DNA from 3 places in the Ruegeria sp. L12 genome. Region 3 is predicted to be linked to each of the others. Evidence: riboswitches for the same ligand, from Rfam matches in the RefSeq annotation. Region 3 holds a riboswitch; each other region holds the start of a gene.
The links. Region 3 has a riboswitch for cobalamin ahead of ACR0K9_RS16320 (hypothetical protein). Riboswitches for the same ligand answer to the same signal wherever they lie in the genome.

Region 1 (4,849 bases), on a different contig from region 3:
TGGGCTCAAGTGCCTGCAACAACGTGCCAAGGTTGTGCTGGAACATTGCCAGATAGCTTGTGGCGGGGCCGCCGCGCTCGGACAGCGCGTCAGAGTACAGGCGTCCTCCGATCTCGATCCCGGTTTCATCCGAAATCTGCTTTACCAGTGCCGGGCTGGTGATGTTTTCAACAAACAGGGCAGCGACCTTTTCGTCGCGTAGCTGTGTGATCAGCGTGGCAAGTTCTTGCGCCGAAGGTTCGGCTTCGGTGTCGATCCCGACCGGCGCGATAAAGTTCAGGCCGTAGGCATCCGCCAGATACCCGAACGCATCATGCGCCGTTACGACTGTGCGGCGATCAGCTGGCAGTTCGGCCAGTTTCGCTTTGGTCTCGCTGTCCAGCTTTGTCAGCTCGGCAATATAGGCCTCGGCATTGGCGGCGAAGTCATCTGCGCGATCCGGCATCGCCTCGGACATCACGGCGGTAATGTTCTGGACATAGATCACGCCATTGGTCAGCGCATTCCAGGCGTGGGGGTCGATTGCGCCGTCAACCTTGACGGGGATGACGCCTTCGGTGGTGACGAATACCGAAGCTTCTGTTCCGGATTCGGCGATCAGAGTATCCGACCAGGTTTCGAAACCCAGGCCATTGACGAAGATCAGATCTGCCTGAGCCACCGCTTTCGCATCTTCTACGGAGGGCTGATAGACATGAGCATCGGCATCAGGGCCAACGATGGTGGTGACATTCGCATGGTCACCCACGACCTGTTCGACCATATCGCCTAGGATCGAGAAGCTGGCGACGATGTTCAACTCGCCCGCAGCGGCAGGCAGGCTGGTCAACGCAAGAAAGGCCGAGGCCAACCCGGCGGAGATGGATTTGCAAAAGGTCATTGAGGTCTCTCTTCTGCTGAGGATTGTGCCAAGGAGGCGTTTGTTTGGTCGGACGGCTTGCGCAGTCGCCCGCCGAATCCGAGGGGTCCCAAGAGGGCCGAGATCATGAAGAACGCGCCGGCGGTCAGCACGATGGCAGGGCCGGAAGGTGTTGCGGGGAACAGATAGGACAAGGTCAGCCCGACCCAGCAGCTTCCCAGTGCAAACAGAAAGCCAAGGCCCAGTTGTCCGGTGATGGTGCTGGACCAGTATCGCGCCGATGTCGCGGGCAGGATCATCAAGCCCACAGCCATCAATGTGCCCAGAGTCTTGAATGCAGCGAGCAGGTTCAAAACCAGCAACAACATAAAGGCCTGTTCGATAAGCCATGGGCGTTTCGTCTGGGCCTCGAAGAACACGGGATCGCAAGTGCTGACGATCAGCGGTCGCAGAAGCACAGCAAAAGACATCAGCGTGAATGTCGCGACAGACCCGACCAGGATCATCGAGGCATCGTCGATCCCCAGGATCGACCCGAACAGAAAGCTCTTGAGTGGCACCGCAGAGCCCGCGGCCGACAGGATGAATATACCGACCGCCAGGGCGATCAGATAAAGTGAGGCCAGGCTGGCATCGCTGCGCAGGATTGTTTTGCGGGCCAGAAACGCCGTCAGGATGGCCACGCCGACCCCGGCGATCAACCCTCCGATCAGCAGCGAAAAGACCGACAGCCCCGCTGTCACGAATCCGATGACGACGCCGGGCGTGATGGCATGGGCCATGGCCTCTCCGGCAAGCGATAGGCGGCGCAGAACCAGAAAGGCCCCGACCGGAGCGACAGACGCGGACAGCACCGTGGTTGCCACGAAGGCGCGGCGCATGAAGGCGAAGCTCCACATCTCAGATAGGATATCAAGCATGACTGCCTCCGGACTGCACGCCTCGGAACATCCAGGACACTTGGCTTGCGGAAAGATAATTCTGCGCGACAAGGCGGTCAGGGGTCAGAACCGTGTCGACCGGCCCATAGCTTGCAGTCTCACCGCCCAGCAGCAGCGCATGGCTGCAATGGTCGAGAACCGAGGACAGGTCATGTACGACCAGAACCACCGCACGCCCTTCCTCGCGCCAGCGATCGATCAGCGTCAGCAGATGAGCCTCGGTGCTCTGATCGACGGCGGCAAAAGGCTCATCCAACAAGATCATGGGCGCGTCCTGCATGATCACACGGGCAAACAGTGCACGCTGCAACTGGCCCCCGGATAACGTGTGCAGCGACCGGTCTGCAATGTTCAGGACCCCGGCTGCATCCAGCGCCGCATCAACCCGCGCCTTGGTGTCACGATCCAGACGTCCGCGCAGGCCGAACCCTTTCCAGGCCCCCATCGCCGCCAGGTCACGGACCCGGATTGGAAAGCGCCGGTCAAACTCGGTCATCTGCGCAAGATACCCGATCTCGCGCGGTGTTCCGCTGGGCCAAGTCAGTTTGCCCGCCAATGGGTCCATCAGGCCCATCAACATCTTTACAAACGTGCTTTTGCCCGAGCCATTGGCGCCCAGCACGGCCAGCGTCGACCCGCGCTCGATATCCATCGACAGGCCACGAAACAGCGTAAGTCCCGGGTACCCGAGCGCCAGATTGCGGATTTCCAGCACCGCCGACATCAAAGCACCGCCAGAATGCAAAGCCAGAGGATTGCGGCCGCAATCAGGGCGCAACCGATCAAGGATGCGATGCTCATATTCGTCAGACAGAACCCGCGCATTTTCAGCGATCGCCCGCCGGAGTCACTGCGGCTCATGACGTGCACGCTTTCGGTTGTACCAAATACGCGATGCGGTTTTGGCCAAAGCGGCCATTTGGGTCTAGCCCATGATGTTGAGTATCGATTGTCCGACGCATCGCCGCCTCCGCTGAGACGGGGTCGTGGCAGAACGATGATGTAAGTCAGCGGCTGGCGCTTCAAACATTTATCTCTCCCTCCGGGACACCCCGCCCGGTTCAGTTTATATTCGGATGGCAGGTCTCCTGACTTGCGGATCATCGCTACCCCGAACCTTCCCAGGCTTCCCCGCTTCGGGGGCCCAGTGGTTTTTTCGGGGTCGCTCTCCGCTTACAGTTGCGGGGGCAGTCACGGAATTGGTGGCCTAGATCGGCACCGCACCGCGTTCCCATTTCATCTCGCCGACTCAATGCCGTTGAGAACCATCGCAGGCAGATAACGTTGCACGCGTAAAATGGTCAAGGATCAAATTGGCGGTAAGGTTTGAATGCATGTTACAATCGCGGGTGTCTCTGGGCTGGTGTCAACGACGCTGTCGCATTCGCGGGATGAAGTGCCTTAAACAATCACTTGGGGCGCCGCAGAAACGCGATGCCCCAAATAATGTTACATCTGAGGCTAACGCCCCGGTGTTCAGGTTAGCGAAGGACCACCACGCTGCAGTTGGCATGCCGCACAACACGCGCAGCCGTGGAGCCGAGAAACAGATCTGAAAAACCCGGGCGGTGCGAGAAGACAACAACGCAATCGGGTTTGTGCTTCTTCTGCCAGCTCAGAATCGTGTTGGTGGAATGACCTGCGACCACATGGATCTCAACCTCCTCCGAGCCAAGTTCTTTGCGCAGGTCGTCCGAGACCCCATCAATGCTCTTCTGCATCTGGTCTTCAGGGAAGTACGAGCCGATGTAAGACGGCAACTCTTCCAGAATGGACAACACGGAAATCCGACCACTTTCGTTCAGCAGTTTTTGTGCTGCAGCAATTGCGGGACCGTATTCCGAACCATGTCCTGGCGCGACGGGAACAAGTATGTGATTGAACATCTGATTTAGCCTTCTACTTCAGCGCGTTGGGCAACCAGGTTGCGATTTCCGGGAAGATAAAGATCAACGTGAGGCCGACGAACTGCAACACCACGAAGGGGCCAACCGAGTTGTAGACATCGCCCATGCTGACGTCCTTGGGCAGCACCCCTTTGATCCAGAACAGAACGAAGCCGAACGGTGGTGTGAGATAGGCGATCTGGATGTTCACGATGAACAGCGCGCCGAACCACAGTTTGTCGATCCCCAGCTCATCCACGATCGGGATGAACAGCGGAGTGCACAACAGGATGATGGCCCAGTCGTCCATCACCATGCCCAAAATCAGGATGATCAGCATCATCATCAGCAGGATGCCGGTCGCCCCGCCAGGCATGGACAGAACCAGGTTCGTCAACAGATCCTGACTGCCCAGCGTGTTGAACACATTAAGGTAGATCGTGGCACCGATCAGGATCCATAGACCCATACCGCTGAGCTTGACCGTGGAAACCAGAGATTCAACCAGAACCTCTTTGGTCAGTTTGCCATAGATGAAGTTGATGATGAATGCGCCTGCGGCACCAAAGGCTGCCGCTTCGGCCGGAGTGGCGATGCCGCCCCAGATGACACCCAGCACAACAACGATCAGCAGAGCGAAGGGCCAGATGCTCAGCACAGCGCCAACTTTTTCCCGCGCTGTAAACTTCTGATCTGCGGGCAGGGCAGGGCCCAGCTCTGGCTGAATACGGCAACGGACGCCGATATAGATCGTGTAGAACGTCGCCAGCATGAGGCCCGGCATCAAACCGGCCATGAACAAATCACCGATCGAGACCTTGGCCAGCAGACCGTAGAAGATGAACGGAACGCTTGGCGGGATCAGTGCGCCCAGTGCGCCGCCCGCAGCAATACAGCCGATGGCGATCTTGCGGTCATACTTGTACCGCATCATCGAAGGGTAGGCGATCTGTCCCATCGTAGTGGTTGCCGGGGGTGTGATACCGGTGATGGCTGCGAAAACGGTACAGACCTGAACGGTCCCCATGGCCAACCCGCCATGGACATGCCCGATCAGCTTGTAGACCGCGTCATAAGCGGCCTCGGCTATGCCGGAAAATCGTATGAGCGACCCCATGAACAGGAACAGAGGGACCGTCACAAGGATCGAGCTCCACGGGGTA
Region 2 (4,849 bases), on a different contig from region 3:
GATATCGAGCGCACCGGTATCCTCGATCTCCTGGGTGATCTCCGTCTCGCCATATGTCGCGCTGGAGCGAATAACGCCGCGTGGCCCGAAACGGTCGAGGAAGGTCTGCCCATCCGGCAGTACGGCATCACGTGGATAATCCGGGTTTTCCGGCTCCTCCTCGGCGTTGAGGTGGTAGAGGTTGCCGAAGAACTCATCGAAACCGTGGTTGGTCGGCAGGTGTTCGTCGCGGTCACCGAGGTGGTTCTTGCCGAACTGGCCGGTGGCGTATCCTTCGGCTTTCAAGAGGCCCGCGATGGTCGGGTCTTCCACCTGCATACCTTCTTCAGCGCCAGGCAAACCGACCTTGGACAAGCCGGTGCGAAACACGGATTGTCCCATGATGAAGGAGGAGCGTCCGGCGGTGCAGGATTGCTCGCCGTAATAGTCCGTGAACATCATGCCTTCTCGCGCAATCCGGTCGATGTTGGGTGTCTGGTACCCCATGACGCCGAACGTATAGGCCGAGATATTGGACTGGCCGATGTCGTCCCCCCAGATGACAAGAATATTAGGCTTGCCCTGTTCCTGAGCGGCGAGTGGCAGCCCAATCAAGACGGCGCCGACGGCGGCCAGCGCTGTACGGAATAACATTTTGGTTTCCTCCTAGTTGGCAACTGTATCTTGTTGCACTGAAAAGGCTTTCGGATCCTATCGGCGGGATGTCGACATCCGACCGATGCCAAGAGTAACACCAAACCTGCGAGTTGACTTGCCATTTTGTGACATCGCGTGGAAACTCTGCGTGGTGGGTAAACTCGCGATGACATATGCGACCGGGATCGGTCCGCTGCCGGATCTGCTTGAGGCGCAAAGCGGATCAAAGGCGGTCGAACGCGCCTTTCGGGGCGCAGGCTTGCCGCTCGTGCTTGTCGATGACCGGGCGCATCAGGTACCTCTGGGAGCAGTTATCAGGCTGTTCGACGGCGCAGCGCGGCTGACGGGCGATCCAATTCTGGGTTTGCGTGTGGGAAATGCTATGCAGCCCGGCGAGTACGGTCTTTGGGTGAATTATTCGCTACAGGCGCCAACCTTCGCGGGAGCCATCTCGCGGTTGTCCCGCTGCATCGTCCTGCATCAGATCGGCGGGGAACTTTCACTTGAGCACCGACGAGGCGATCTCGTGGTGTGGAGCTATCGGCAGACGGCCGTTACAGGTGCGGGCGCGACACAGCACGCCGACCATATTCTGCCCGTAATGGCAAAGGTAGCGCGGGCCTATTGTGGCCCGGATTGGAAGCCTTCGCATATGGAAACACGCACCGCAGGGACCGGCTTGGAGGCGGCGTTGCGCGAAGACTCTACAGGTATTCCCTGGCACTTCAATTCAGCTGTCGACGGGATCGCGTTCCCATCGGCTGCGCTTTGGTCCCGTCCCGCGCTGGGGTCCAGGGGGAGGCAAGCGCTTCGGCTCAGTTCGCGCGACATTCTCGCGGAAATCAAATTGCGGCGACAGGAATGCGACATCGACCGCCTTGCCGCTGTCATCACGCTACGCCTGATTGACGGTCACACGGACATCGACGGTGCCGCGGGAATGGTCGGTGTCGCCCGGCGCACGCTGCAACGCTGGCTCGACGCTGAAGGCCTGTCCTACCGTATTTTGCTCGATCGTGTGAGACTGGACCGGGCGCGCGCACTGATCCTGGAGACCGAGGCACCCCTGTCAGAGATCGCCATGCTCGCAGGCTACAGTGACCATGCCCATTTCACGCGAGCCTTTGGTCGGCGTTTCGGGCGCTCTCCGTCAACCGAGCGGATGTCCAAACCAAGAGGTTAACCGCACAACTTGATCAAATATCCTCCGATCTGAATTGCCCGGGCGGCAATGAAAGCCTTCTTTATCGGCGTGCCATTCCGAGTGCCGATTTCTGACCACAGCCGCAAAGGCAAAGAGTTTGCCGGTTCATTTGCAAAAACCAAAGTTTAGAAAACCTGCAATTGTTGAAGCTCAAGGTTGGAGCCGCGACCGCCGCAAAGAAAATCGTGATAACCCAGGCGGCGTTTTTAGAAAGGGTCGCTGCAGTATTCGCCAGCTGTCTGCGACTGCAGAGAAGGTCCGGTGTCCGCCCTTCGCGAGAAATACTGCGAAAATCACCAGTGAGCGGTATGGGCTCGCTATCAGATTTCGCCGCCTACGTCCTGAACATCGGCTCATTGATATCCAACGGCAGCACATCGTCAGAGCCCCTGCAAAATCAAGGTTCTGGCGAGATTGGCAAATGGCCGGTCTCGCTCATCCCGCCGCAAAGGCATTGCCGCATGGGCGCTGGTCGGTTGTGAGCCAAGGTGACAATTGCTGCATAGTGCCCCGAATGACCGTTTTATACCCAGATGAACCGCTGCAACTTGTTGGTTCTTGTCTTTAGAATGAGCGATCGGCTGCAAGTATTCGTTCAGAAGGAAATGGAAGACAACATTCGGTGTTGCAACGTGTTTCTCATTCCACGATTGACGCATCCACGAATCTGCTGATATCGCTCACTTTGATGGAGTTGGAGTAAGTGATTCCAACACAGGGAATACGGTGCGGCTTTGGCCAATTCCGTGACTGCCCCCGCAACTGTAAGCGGCGAGCGACCCGATGATGCCACTGGCCCGAAGAGGCTGGGAAGGATCGGAGAAGCGACGACCCGCAAGTCAGGAGACCTGCCATCGTAACGCAACTCAACCCGGGCGGGGTGCCTCGGAAGGAGACCACGATGGAACACTCGGCTGTAGCCGTAAACATGGCTGGCTCGCAATCAACCCCGCAACTTTGCGGAGGGCGACATGGGCCGGACTGCCACACACAGAATTACCGTTTGCATCTCTTGCCGACACAAGGGCAAAACCTGCCAGCCTGGTTATGAGCTGATCGCCCGGCTGCGAAAGGCTTTTGAAAACGCCAAGGACGCAATTCCCGAAGATTTCGAAATCTCGGGCGTGGCATGTATGGCGGGATGTGATCGACCCTGCACGGTGGCTTATCACGGCTCGCACAAGGCGACATATTTGTTTGGCGATATTGACCCGGACACCGATGTCGATGATCTGATCGAATTTGCCCGGCGCTATGCCCATCTACATGACGGGTGGAGCAGCTCTGTCGACAGACCAGGCAAGCTGCGCAAATCCACACTGGCACGGGTTCCGGCCAGCATCATCGCCCTTGAGCGCAGCGCGGAGCCTGTTCAATGAACGCCGCGGAGCTGTATGTCGAGAACGTAAGTTGGCGGCCCTCGGCCAGGGTGCCGCTGATTTTGCATCCAATCAACTTTCATCTGAAGGCCGGGCGCATTTTGGGGATCGTCGGACCGAACGGGGCGGGGAAGTCCTCGTTATTGCGCACGCTCTATCGGTATCATCGGCCGTCCAGCGGTACGGTCAGGATTGATGGTGAAGATATCTGGACCATGCCGCCGAAGACAGCTGCCCAAACGGTTGCAGCGGTTTTGCAAGAGCAACCCAATGACTTTGCCCTGACGGTGCGCGACGTGGTGGCATTGGGCCGCTTGCCACATCGCCAGAGCTTTTCAACACCCGGCCAGCACTGTGCCGAGGTCATCGAGAACGTGCTGCGCCAAACCAAGCTGATACATCTGCGCGACCGGCAGATCGGCACCCTGTCGGGCGGTGAACGCCAACGGGTGATGATGGCCCGTGCCCTGGCGCAAGCGCCGCGGCTGCTGGTTCTGGATGAGCCAACCAACCACCTCGATATCCATTATCAGCTAGAGCTGCTTGAACTTGTGCGCGACCTCCACATCACCGTTGTCGTGTCGCTACATGACCTCAACATGGCGGCCACGTTCTGTGACGACATTCTGGTAATGCAGAATGGCCAGTCGCTGGTGTTCGGCCCCCCGCAGGATGTCCTGACCGAAGACCTCGTGTCGGGTGCATTTCGTGTCTCGGCCCGGCTGGAACAGCTGAGCCGCAGTCAGAACAATCACTTCTCTTTCCAACTGAACTAAAGGATCACCTGAATGAAACTACTCCCCCTGGCATTGGGGCTGTCCTGTACAGCAAGCCTGGCACTGGCAGAAACCACGGTACGAAGCTGCAACCGTACCGTTACCTTTGACGAAGTCCCGACAGCAGCGATTTCCAACGACGTCAACCTGACCGAAATGATGTTGGTGCTGGGACTGGCGGACCACATGGTGGGCTATACCGGTATCTCTGGTTGGAAAACACTGGATGAGAAGATGCGCGAAGGAGTCGAGCAACTACCCGAGTTGTCTTCGAAATACCCCAGCAAGGAAGTATTGATCGGGGCGGATGCCGATTTCTTCTTTGCCGGTTGGAACTATGGCATGAAGGTTGGTGGCGAAGTCACGCCCGAAACCCTGGCCGCGTTTGACATCGACGTCTATGAGTTGACCGAAAGCTGCATCCATATCGGTGAAAAAGACAAGGCCAGCATGGATGACATGTATACCGATCTGCTGAATCTGGGCCGCATCTTTGCTGTCGAGGATCAGGCGCAAGAGCTGGTGGACGGCTACAAGGCAGAGCTTGCAGATTTCAACGCCGATCTGGATGCCGGTGACGAACCGCTGCGTGTATTTGTCTATGACAGCGGCGAGGACACTCCCTTTACCGCGGGACGCTATGCCATGCCCACCGCCCTGATCGAAGCCGCAGGCGGGCGCAATGTTCTGGACGACTTCGAGAAGAGCTGGGCCACGGTGACCTGGGAAGAAGTCGTCGAGCGCAACCCGGAAATGATCGTGATCGTGAACTACGGCAATGTGACTGCAGAGCAAAAGCGCGAGTTCATGATGTCGAACCCGGCATTTGCTGATATTGACGCGGTCAAGAATGA
Region 3 (4,849 bases):
GGGCTTTATGATTGTTGCAAAGACCCTTCGGGCAGCCCGGTTCTGATCCAGCGCGATTTTCTGACTGCCTGAACACATGACCAACGGATGCGCGATTGCCATCCGTCGGACACTCTGTTTCTGACCACAGGCAGACCAATGACTCTTTCCCTATCGGACTTTGGATGGTCCTCTCACTTTGCCGCACAACACGCGGCCGAACCCACATACACCCCGTTTCGCATCAGCGCCGTTCACCGCGACCGGCTGATCGGGCTTGGCCCGAAGGGCGAAATCCCGTTACACAGCCCCGACCACCCGACCGGCGATTATGCGGTCGGCGATTGGATTCTTGCGGACAGCGACAGTCGCGTGCGGCGCCTGCTGGACCGGCGCAGCCTGCTGCAACGCCGGGCGGCGGGCACCGGTGCCTCGGCACAACTGATCGCTGCGAATGTCGATGTGTTGTTCATCGTCAGTTCGTGCAATGCCGATTTCAGCCTGCCCCGGTTGGAACGCTATCTGGCATTGGCGCATCAGGCCAGATGCTATCCGGTGGTTGTCCTGACCAAGGCCGATACCTCTGACGCGCCAGAATCCTTTGTGCAACAAGCGCAGGCCATCGATCCGTTTCTGACGGTGCTGGCGATCAATGCGCTGGACCCAACGCAGATCGAACAGGTTCTTGCGTGGTGCCCAAAAGGGCAGACCGGCGCATTGGTCGGGTCGTCCGGTGTTGGCAAGACCACGCTGGCCAATGCCATGACCGGGCAGGATCAAGCCACGGCAGGCATTCGCGAGGATGATGCGCGGGGGCGTCACACCACGACGGCACGCGCCTTGCACCAGATGCGCAACGGTGGCTGGCGGATCGACACACCGGGCATGCGCGCTTTGCGTTTGCTGGATGCGCAGGACGGGGTGTATGAGGTTTTCTCGGACCTCATCGAGTTCAGCGCAAGCTGCCGGTTCTCGGACTGCCAGCACGACGCCGAACCCGGCTGCGCAGTTCAGGCCGCGATCCAGAGCGGTGCGCTTGATCCATCGCGGCTGGAACGATGGCGCAAGTTGCGACGCGAGGATCAGCGCAACTCGGAAACCATCGCCCAGTCCCGCGCGCGGGACAGAGCGTTCGGGAAAATGGTACGCGGCGTCATGCAGCAGAAAAAGTCCCGCAAGGGGCTGTGATACAACTGGTCCGGTCTGGTCAGTCGATCAGGCGGGGCCAGACAGCCGCGTTGCGTCGGGCAAAAGCACCGATATGCCCGACCATCGGCAACCCGAACTCCTGGGGCAACAACAGGTGACGACGGGCCTTCGGTCCATAGAGATCGGCAAGCCGCCATACGGCTTCGGGCGGCACCATCTGGTCATCCGCAAAGGCAAACAGATCGACGCGTCCGCCTGCAGTGGCCCAGCGCGCCTGTGGCAGCGTCTCTCCGATCTCAGGCAGATAGCTTTCGGGCGCGGTGCACCATTTGCGCCACTGCCAATAGACCGACGCGGGCAGGTCTTCGCCAAAACCGACCGCCTTGCCCGGCAGATATCCCAGCGCCCGGACCATCAATGGCGCATGGCCATACCAGAACAACGCCGCCAGCGCGCGATAGGGCCACGGATGATCCCCGAGCGTCACCAGGCCCGAACAGACACAGATCATCCGGTCGATCTGCTCGATATCCGATTGCACCGGCCCCAGCATAGATCCGAGCGAGTGGCCAATGCTCCACAGTTGAGCACCCGGAAAACGCCGCCGCATCTCGGCCCGCGCGGCGGGGATGTCGACCAGCGCCCAGTCCGCCATCGTCACTGTCGACGCCTTTTGCGCCCCGGTCAGTGAATGGCCGAAATCCCGGTAGTCATATGTCAGGCAGGCCATGCCGCGTTCCGCCACCAGCCAGCGCGCGAAATGCTGGTAATAATCGCGGGGCACGCCGGTGGCGCCGTTGATCACCACCACCGTTTCCGGCTGAGACGCGGGCAGGTACAGACGGGCGGACAGCATCGCGGGTCCGGCGGCAAACCGGAAATCCTCTGTCATGATGGTCTGTTGCGTGTCCAGCATGTGAACCTCTTGGCGTCGCGCATCACCTGAACTGATCAGTTCATTTGATCGATACCAAGTCAAGGTTGACGTGGCTGGACCAAAGGTCAGCCTGCGACTTTCAATCCGATTGACTCGGAATGCGGCGAACCGCTAGCGATGGCGTGATGGTTCTCGCGCCCTTATCCGGGGCCGGGATGAAAAGGGAACACGGTGCGGTTCTGCCCGGAAGCTGCCGGAACGAACCAAATCCGCGACTGCCCCCGCAACTGTAAGCGGTGAGCAATGCCGGAAGACCACTGGCCATATGGCTGGGAAGGTCGGCAAAGCGACGACCCGCAAGTCAGGAGACCTGCCATCGGAACCGAAACTGAATCTCGGGCGGGGTGTCCGGGCAGGTCCTGACGTCACAGCGCCGTCCTACCTGTTTCACGCCCTCGCCCTGCGCGCGGAGGGCGCATCTATGATCTGGAAGACCGACACACATGAATTCGCAGCGACCGTGTGCCAACGGACCAGCAAACCCTGCCCGGCTCTGGCGCGTATGGCGCGGGCGCTGACGCAGGCCGTCTCGACCGCGCGGCCAGTGACCACACCCGAGTTTCAGGTGGAAGGCAGCAGCGAACTGACCCATTGCGCGGAAGGCTGCACCGCCCGTTTTCGCGCCTGCCCTGATCAGGTGCGCGTGTTCTGCGGAACCGTTCCCGGGATCGAGACCGAGATGCTGGACGGTTATGCGGACATGATGTTCGGCACCTCATTCGCCACCCTACCCGCAGGGCTGCTGGCGAACCCGCCCTGCGCCATGCTTGAAGCGTCGGTGCTGGCCCCGCGCCCTCAGGTCGAGCCGCAGCATATGGCCTGCGCCTGATCTAACGTTGCAACGGGACCCGGGCCGGCGTAGCGGCCCAGGCCATCTGTCCGTCGGTTTCGACCGCGCAGGGGCGCAGCGCCCGCAGACGCTCCAGCGCTGTTTCGGGACGCTCGCCGCATTCGACCATCAGACGCAGCACAACCATACCCGAGCGGCCGCAACCGCCTCGGCAATGCACCAGAACCCGGCCTCCGCCGGACAGGGCCTGCCGGGCGGCCGCGCTGACCTGCGGCCAACGCTCCTCGACAGCTTCGGGCGGGGCGCCGAAATCCTCGATCGGAAGATGGACCCAGCGGCTCGCCCGGGCCTGTATGTCGGTCCCGAAATTGCGCGCGCCATCCTGCAGCATCTCAACTTCGGTGGTCATCGACAGGACCAGACCCGGCTTCCAGCCCGCGATCAGGTCCAGATCGCCGTCATAATCCCCTCCGCGCCCCGGCATCGACGTCAGGGCCAGCGTGCCCCCGCCAACCTGCAAGGCGTATATCACCAGTTGCGACATAAAACCCCCCATCAAACAAACCTATAAAAACTGGTCTTTGAAATCTGTCCGACCAGTGTAAGCCGCATCGGGTCGCTTTCCAAAATGAAAATCATCCGGGCGGGCGGTGGACGCGGGCAGCGGCGGCCTCTACGCTGCGGCAGAACTCGAATCCGCGAAAGCAGACATGACCGACACGCCCAGCCCCGCCTATCAGGTGCTTGCCCGCAAATACCGCCCGGAAACCTTTGCCGATCTGGTCGGTCAGGACGCCATGGTCCGCACGCTGAAAAATGCGTTCGAGGCGGACCGGATCGCGCAGGCCTTCATCATGACCGGCATCCGCGGCACCGGCAAAACCACCACCGCCCGGATCATCGCCAAGGGCATGAACTGCATCGGCCCCGATGGCGAAGGCAAACCCACCACGGAACCCTGCGGCCAGTGTGAACATTGCGTCGCCATCATGGAAGGCCGCCATGTCGATGTGATGGAGATGGACGCCGCCAGCCGCACCGGCGTCAATGACATCCGCGAGATCATCGACAGCGTTCGCTATCGCGCCGCCAGCGCGCGCTATAAGATCTACATCATCGACGAGGTCCACATGCTCTCGACCAGCGCTTTCAACGCGCTGCTCAAGACGCTTGAGGAACCGCCCGAGCACGTGAAGTTCATCTTTGCCACCACCGAGATCCGCAAGGTCCCGGTCACCGTCCTGTCCCGCTGTCAGCGCTTCGATCTACGCCGGATCGAGCCCGAAGTCATGATCGGCCTGCTGCGCAAGATTGCCGATGCCGAAAGCGCGCAGATCGCCGAGGACGCGTTGGCGCTGATCACCCGCGCCGCCGAGGGCTCGGCCCGTGATGCGACCTCGCTGCTAGATCAGGCAATCAGCCACGGGGCAGGCGAGACCAGCGCCGATCAGGTGCGCGCGATGCTGGGTCTGGCGGATCGCGGCAGGGTTCTCGACCTGATCGACATGATCCTGCGCGGCGATGCAGCCGGAGCACTGACAGAGCTGAGCGCCCAATATGCCGAAGGCGCCGACCCGCTGGCGGTGTTGCGCGATCTGGCCGAGATCACCCATTGGGTCTCGGTGGTCAAGATCACCCCGGATGCCGCCGAAGATCCGACGGTATCGCCCGACGAACGCGCCCGTGGCCAGCAAATGGCCGAGGCCTTGCCGATGCGTGTTCTGACCCGCATGTGGCAGATGCTGCTCAAGGCGCTGGAGGAGATTGCCGCCGCGCCCAACGCGATGATGGCGGCCGAAATGGCGGTGATCCGCCTGACCCATGTGGCCGATCTACCCAGCCCGGAAGAGTTGATCAAACGGCTGCAGGATGCGCCCGTCCCCCCGCCGACCAACGGACCGGGTGGCGGCCTGCCGATAGCCACGCAAGGCGGTGCATCCGCCCCTGTCGCCACGCAAACAACCTATGCCACCACCCGAGGCCCGACCGGGGCA

Region 1: linked by a shared signal. The riboswitch ahead of ACR0K9_RS12025 (metal ABC transporter ATP-binding protein) and the one ahead of ACR0K9_RS16320 (hypothetical protein) in region 3 are both predicted to bind cobalamin.
Region 2: linked by a shared signal. The riboswitch ahead of ACR0K9_RS15610 (DUF1636 family protein) and the one ahead of ACR0K9_RS16320 (hypothetical protein) in region 3 are both predicted to bind cobalamin.

What each region holds. Positions count from the first base shown of each region.
Region 1 covers NZ_JBQFMH010000006.1:215,748-220,596, forward strand. The annotation lists gene ACR0K9_RS12015 (metal ABC transporter substrate-binding protein) at 1-880, opposite strand, end outside; gene ACR0K9_RS12020 (metal ABC transporter permease) at 877-1,779, opposite strand; gene ACR0K9_RS12025 (metal ABC transporter ATP-binding protein) at 1,772-2,524, opposite strand; cobalamin riboswitch at 2,862-3,085, opposite strand; gene ACR0K9_RS12030 (universal stress protein) at 3,282-3,686, opposite strand; gene ACR0K9_RS12035 (TRAP transporter large permease) at 3,700-4,849, opposite strand, start outside.
Region 2 covers NZ_JBQFMH010000009.1:211,647-216,495, forward strand. The annotation lists gene ACR0K9_RS15600 (arylsulfatase) at 1-633, opposite strand, end outside; gene ACR0K9_RS15605 (AraC family transcriptional regulator) at 785-1,819, shown strand; cobalamin riboswitch at 2,513-2,710, shown strand; gene ACR0K9_RS15610 (DUF1636 family protein) at 2,812-3,219, shown strand; gene ACR0K9_RS15615 (ABC transporter ATP-binding protein) at 3,216-3,995, shown strand; gene ACR0K9_RS15620 (ABC transporter substrate-binding protein) at 4,008-4,849, shown strand, end outside.
Region 3 covers NZ_JBQFMH010000010.1:130,463-135,311, reverse strand. The annotation lists gene rsgA (ribosome small subunit-dependent GTPase A) at 139-1,167, shown strand; gene ACR0K9_RS16325 (alpha/beta hydrolase family protein) at 1,187-2,044, opposite strand; cobalamin riboswitch at 2,175-2,397, shown strand; gene ACR0K9_RS16320 (hypothetical protein) at 2,487-2,894, shown strand; gene ACR0K9_RS16315 (protein-tyrosine phosphatase family protein) at 2,896-3,399, opposite strand; gene ACR0K9_RS16310 (DNA polymerase III subunit gamma/tau) at 3,566-4,849, shown strand, end outside.